Regions from separate parts of the Streptomyces sp. NBC_00019 genome, predicted to be linked through region 2. Evidence: riboswitches for the same ligand, from Rfam matches in the RefSeq annotation. Region 2 holds a riboswitch; the other holds the start of a gene.
The links. A riboswitch is a leader RNA that binds a small molecule or an ion and turns the genes downstream of it on or off. The one in region 2 is predicted to bind cyclic di-AMP.
Positions count from the first base shown of each region.

Region 1 (3,201 bases), 2.7 Mb from region 2:
GACGACACGCTCTCCGACCGTTCGCTCGCCGCGCTCGCGCGGGTGGCGGAGGCAGGGGCCCGGCATCTGGTGGTGACCGGCCGGCCGGCCCCGAGAGTGCGGCCGCTCCTCGACGACCTGGGCAGCACGGGGCTCGCGGTGTGCGGGCAGGGCGCGCAGGTGTACGACGCCGGCGCGGACCGTCTGCTGTGGTCGGTGACCCTGGACCGGGAGTTGGCCGAGACCGCGCTCGGCAAGATCGAGGCCGAGCTCGGTCAGGTCTACGCCGCCGTCGACCAGGACGGCGTCGACGGTCTCACGCTCATCGAACCGGGGTATCTGATGCCGCACCCCACCCTCCCGGCCGTACGGGTCGACCGCCGCGACGACCTGTGGTGCGAGCCCATCAGCAAGGTTCTCCTCCGCCACCCCGCCCTGTCCGACGACGAGTTGGCGGCGACGGCCCGCGGAGTCGTCGGTTCCCTCGCGACGGTGACGATGTCGGGCCCCGGCACCGTCGAACTCCAGCCATGCGGCATCACCAAGGCGACGGGCCTCGCCCTCGCCGCCGACCACCTCGGCCTCGGCCCCGAACAGACCATCGCCTTCGGCGACATGCCCAACGACATCCCCATGTTCGACTGGGCGGCCCACGGCGTAGCCATGGCCAACGCCCACCCCGAACTCAAGGCGATGGCCGACGAGATCACCCTCTCGAACGAGGACGACGGCATCGCGGTCGTCCTGGAGAGGCTGTTCCAGGGGAACCTGCTCGGGAACGGGGCCCGGCGGTGACTCGGCCTAGTACGCGCCCCACACGTTGTCGATCGACCCGTACCGCTGCGCCGCGTAGTTGCAGGCCGCGGTGATGTTGGCGACCGGGTCGTAGGGGTCCCACGAGGTGCCGGACACGTGGTACGCCTGGAAGGTGGGGTCGATGACCTGGAGCAGGCCCTTGGAGGGGGTGCCGGCGGCCGCGTTGGAGTCCCAGTTGTTGATGGCGTAGGGGTTGCCGGACGACTCGCGGAGGATGTTGCGGTAGATGCTGTCGTACGACCCGGGGATGCCGTTCTGGGCCATGACCTGGAGCGACGCCTGGATCCAGCCGTCGAGGGTGTTGGCGTAGCCCAGCGAGGTCGCCGTGGTCACGGTCGGGGTGGCCGCGGAGGCGCTGGTCGCGCCGATGACCGGGAGTGCGAGCACGGCGATGCCGGTACCGGCGACGGCGAGCTTGCGGGCGAGGCGGGACGTTCTGGTGCGACGGTGCTGAGCGGCAGCAGGCATGACAGTTCCTCTCCGGCGCCTGCGAGGTGAGCTGTCGGGTTCGGGCGGGAGATGCCCGGCCGGGCCGCCGTACGGCGACACGACTTCACCCCAAGCCGGTCCGTTATGTCCGGCGACTTACCTGGTTCCCCCGCTCCTGCCGTGAGTTCTCGTAGGTGAGCGGTCTCCGGGCGGCGGCAGGATTCGGCGTTCCGCCCGGCCGGGAACGTATGCGAGAGCACATGTCCGGAACAAGTACCGGATTCACACAACGGGCCCATTGACCTCGGTCTGAGGCGTATGGGGTGCTTGATCCTTTGCGGGTGCCAATCGCCAACTGGCGTTCGGGCAAGGTGGATCGGCGGACGGGATCACACAGCTCGCCCACAGGTGGAAGTGACTCAAGTCACTGAGATGAAATGCGGCCGCAAATCGGGCAATTAACCTCAACCGGCTGTTCTCGGAATCCTCTTCTCCCGCGTCCGGTGGAAAACCACCTCTCCGCCCTCCGCGCAGACCACCTCGTTGGCGGCCAGAAAGAATCCCACCCCGTCACAGCTGATCTCCGAGCGCGTACGGACCGTCGTGTCCCACGCGAGCTCCGGCCGGTGCAGCCGGATCGACCAGTCCGAGCGGGTGCGCGCCGACAGCGGGTCCGTTTCGTCGATCGTGTACGTCTCCAGCGCATCCTCGGTGAACTCCAGACCATCCGGGTACACGCGCGTGCCGCCGTACCGGGGGTCGACCTCCAGACGCCACTCACCCTTGGCGACATCGCGTACGACCAGTCGCTCGGGGCGCGGTTCGTCCAGCGTGGCGGGGAAGTTGACGCCGAGCGGCTCGGACTGCTCGGGCTCGTCGCCGGTTCCAGCGCGAACCCCGCCGCGGAGTCGGCCTGCGGCCAGATCCACGGCCAGTACGCGGAGGAGACGGCGAGCCGGATGCGGTGCCCGGGCGGGAAGGCGTGCCCGATGCCGTTCAGCGTTCTTTCGCCGGGTAAAGGCGGGTCTCACGCCCGGGTACCCCAGGTTTAAGGGCGGCGGACACTTCGACACAGTGGTCTTCCCGAAGGATGGGGACGGCTGCCGCTGGGACTCCACCCCACACGATGCCCGGACCCGCGTACGCCTCCAAGGCGTCGGCCACATCCGGGTGCACCAGCACAGGCCCGTGCAGGGACGCGTGAAGACGATCAGCATCAAGCGCGAGGGCAAGCGCTGGTACGTCATCCTGGCGTGCGCAGACGTCCCCGCCGAACTGCTGCCACCGACCGGTGCGGTCGTCGGCATCGATATGGGCACCGTGCACTTCTTCACCACCTCGGATGGCGGGCATGAGCCGAACCCGAAGTTCCTCGATGCTGCGGCCGAGGAGTTGGCCGAAGCCCAGCGGCACCTGGCGACGTTTCCAAGGCGGACCCGGCAGCGCACGAAAAAGCACCGCGCCGCTGCTCGGAAGGTCGCCAAGCTGCATGCCAAGATCCGGCGCCAGCGACTCGACTTCCACCACATGGCCGCCCGCGCGCTGATCCGTGACCACGACACGATCGCACACGAGCGACTGAACACAGCGGGCATGACCAGGGCGCCTGCACCCAAGCCTGACCCCGACAACGACGGCGCGTTCCTCCCGAACGGCGCTGCCGCCAAGGCCGGGCTCAACCGCAGTATCCTCGACGCGGGTTGGGGACAGTTCCTCGGAATCCTGGCGAACAAGGCTGAAAGCGCCGGTCGCCTGGTGATCCCGGTGGATGCTCGCAACACCTCCCGCACTTGCCCACTCTCCGCTGGAGGATGCGGGCACGTCGCGAGGGGGAACCGCGTCACCCAAGCGAAGTTCGAATGCCTCTCCTGCGGCTTCACCGAGAACGCCGACGTGGTGGGTGCTTCGAACGTCCTGCACAGGGCCGGTCTGGCCCTCTGTGACGCTGCTTAGTCAGCGACGCAGGAAGCCCGCACG
Region 1 covers NZ_CP108302.1:6,197,139-6,200,339, forward strand. Annotated here, with positions in the region: gene OHU89_RS29315 (HAD family hydrolase) at 1-774, shown strand, start outside; gene OHU89_RS29320 (transglycosylase SLT domain-containing protein) at 781-1,263, opposite strand; cyclic di-AMP (ydaO/yuaA leader) riboswitch at 1,265-1,425, opposite strand; partial or broken gene OHU89_RS29325 (CocE/NonD family hydrolase C-terminal non-catalytic domain-containing protein) at 1,689-2,224, opposite strand; partial or broken gene OHU89_RS29330 (RNA-guided endonuclease InsQ/TnpB family protein) at 2,221-3,177, shown strand.
Region 1: it holds a riboswitch for cyclic di-AMP, as region 2 does, so the genes downstream of both, OHU89_RS29320 (transglycosylase SLT domain-containing protein) here and OHU89_RS40935 (peptidoglycan DD-metalloendopeptidase family protein) in region 2, are expected to answer to the same signal.

Region 2 (3,201 bases):
GAGTCCTTCACGACGCCCGTCTTCGCCGGACTGTGGAGCGACGGCGGCTTCGGCGGGGCGAGCCGGGCCTGGCACGCGTACCAGCGGGCGCACGTCATCCCGGACGCCGACCGGGACCGGCCCGTGCTGTTCAACTCCTGGGAGGCCACCGAGTTCGACATCTCCGAGGAGCAGCAGGGCACCCTCGCCCGGCGGGCCGCGGCGATCGGCGTCGAGCTGTTCGTGGTCGACGACGGCTGGTTCGGCACCCGCACCAGCGACCGCGCCGGCCTCGGCGACTGGACGCCCAACCGCGACCGCTTCCCAGGCGGCCTGAAGCCCCTCGCCGACTACGTCCACGCGCTCGGTATGCAGTTCGGCATCTGGGTCGAGCCCGAGATGGTCAACCCGGACAGCGAGCTGTACCGGGCGCACCCGGACTGGGTTCAGCACCAAGCGGGACGAAAGCGGACGGAATTCCGCAATCAGCTCGTACTGAACCTCGCGCGCGAGGACGTCCAGGAGTACCTCTGGGGCCACCTCGACGCACTCCTGACCAGCGCCCCGATCGACTATGTGAAGTGGGACTTCAACCGCAGTTTCACCGACGCCGGCTGGCCCGGCGAGCCCTACCCGCAGCGGCTCTGGGTCGACCACGTGCACGCCTACTACGCCTTGTTGGACCGGCTGCGGGCCGCCCATCCGGGGGTCGCGTTCGAGTCCTGCTCGGGCGGAGGCGGCCGTATCGACCTCGGTGTCATGGGCCGTACGGACCAGGTGTGGACCTCCGACAACACCGACCCGCTCGACCGGCTCGCCATCCAGCACGGCTTCGGCCAGATCCACCCCGCGCGCGTGATGGCCGCCTGGGTGACCGACAGCCCGAACGCCATGCTCAACGGCCGGGTCAGCTCGCTGCGCTTCCGGTTCGTCAGCGCCATGGCCGGGGTGCTCGGCGTCGGCGGCGACCTCACGCAGTGGAGCGAGGAGGAGCTCGCCGAGGCCCATGAGTGGGTGGAGCTCTACAAGGAGATCCGGCCCGTGGTGCAGCGCGGTGACCTCCACCGGCTGCGACCGCCGCGGGGCGGGCTCAGTGCCGTCCAGTACGTCCTCGGGGACGAGACCGTCGTGCTCGCCTGGCTCCAGGCGCAGAGCTACGGCGAGCCCGTGCCGGCGCTGCGGCTGCGTGGGCTCGACCCGACAGCGTCGTACGAATGCCTCGAAACGGGCGAAGTTCACAGGGGTGCCGTATTGCTGCATCACGGACTTCACGTCGGATTGCGCGGCGACCTGGATGCGGCAGTTCTCCGGCTGCGTCGCATCTGAGTCGTCTGTCCGAAATTGACGCCTTCCTCATCCTTCATTCCAACTCGCTCTGGAATAAGGGAAGCTGTGAAAGTGCCACGTGAGGAGCGTCATATCCGTGACCGTGCGTCGCCCGTCATGTTCACGTAATTCCCGTTCTTTTCCAGGGGTTTTGCATGGCGGGAGGCGTGCGCAATTCACGCAGGGTGACCGGTAATTCTCACAGCGGATCAAGAGGAATGCATTCACCTGGAACCTCTCACTTGTCCCTTTGCGTCTTGCTCGCTTACGTTCGCCATCAATCCGGACGGACGCCCAATCCTGCCGCCGCCCGGGGACCGCACAACTCACCCGTGAACGGCAGGAGCGGGGGACCCACAGGTACAACCGCCTGTTCCGGTCTCCGGAACGGCTAGGGGTTAAGTCGCACTTCGGTGCGGCCGGGCATCTCCAGCCCGAACCCGACAGCTCACCTCGCAGGCGCCGGAGAGGAATTCGCCATGCCCGCGAAGGGTAAGCACCGCCGTCCGAAGGCCCAGCGCCTGACCCGTTCGATCGCCGTCGCCGGCACCGGTGGCGCCGCACTCGCCCTCCCGCTGATGGGCGCCGCAGGCGCCCACGCGGCCACCCCGCAGTCTGTTTCGGAGAAGGCCGTCCAGTCCCTTCCGGTCGCCGAGAAGACGGCCACCGAGAAGAAGACCGCGGAGAAGAAGAGCGCCGCGAACACCGCGACCGTGCGCACCTATTCGGTGCGGTCCGGTGACTACCTCTCGAAGATCGCCGACGAGCAGAATGTCAGCGGTGGCTGGCAGAAGCTCTACTCGGACAACCGCGAGGCCGTCGGTTCCGACCCGGCGCTGATCCACCCGGGTCTGAAGCTCACCCTCGGCAAGAAGGCCGCGGCGAGCACGGAGAAGTCCGCGGGGACGCAGAAGTCGGCGGAGACCCAGAAGTCCTCTTCGTCCGCCTCCTCCGAATCCTCCAAGTCCTCCTCGTCGAACACGACGACCGTGACGCAGAGCAGCGAGACGACCAGCTCCAGCGGCTTCACCCTCCCCGTGGCCGGCGCCACCGTCGGTACCCCGTACCGGATGTCCGGCAGCATGTGGTCCAGCGGCTACCACACGGGCGTCGACTTCGTCGTCCCGACCGGTACCTCGCTCAAGGCCGTGGGCGCGGGCACGGTCGTCTCCGCCGGCTGGGGTGGCGCGTACGGCAACCAGGTCGTCATCAAGCTCGCCGACGGCTACTACGCCCAGTACGCCCATCTCTCCTCGCTCTCGGTCTCGTCCGGCCAGACCGTCACCGAGGGTCAGCAGGTCGGCCTCTCCGGCGCGACCGGCAACGTGACCGGCCCGCACCTCCACTTCGAGATCCGCACCACGCCGGACTACGGCTCGGACGTGGACCCGCTCGCCTACCTCCGCGCGAAGGGCGTCTCCGTCAGCTGACGCCCTCCCCCTGTGCCACCGAAGGCCGGATCCCGATCCCCGGGTCCGGCCTTCGGTGTTCGCTCTTGCGGGCTCATGATCACTTTATTGCGTTCTTGTGGCACGGCTGTCCAAAGCGTCGACAGTGAGGGGAAGGTGGGGACACAGTGATCTCCGTAGCGATGCAAGCGCTTTCTATTCGCATCATCCGGAGGTCCCCGTGCCCGGCGTCGACCGACGCGCCGTCATCAAGGGCGCCGCAGCCGCGGCCGCCGCGGCCCAGTTCTCCTGGGCCCTGTCCCACACCGCCACCGCGGCCGACGCGGACGACACCGAACTCCGCTGGCTGGAGGGCGCGACGCCCGACGCCCACGCCGGCACCACCTGGGGCGTGCCGTGGGCCCGCGGGGCGTACCGGCCGGAGCAGATGTTCCGGCTGACCACCACCGCCGCCGGCGACGACGTCCCCGTCCAGAGCTGGGTCACC
Region 2 covers NZ_CP108302.1:8,850,641-8,853,841, forward strand. Annotated here, with positions in the region: gene OHU89_RS40930 (alpha-galactosidase) at 1-1,305, shown strand, start outside; cyclic di-AMP (ydaO/yuaA leader) riboswitch at 1,623-1,780, shown strand; gene OHU89_RS40935 (peptidoglycan DD-metalloendopeptidase family protein) at 1,785-2,735, shown strand; gene OHU89_RS40940 (Tat pathway signal sequence domain protein) at 2,935-3,201, shown strand, end outside.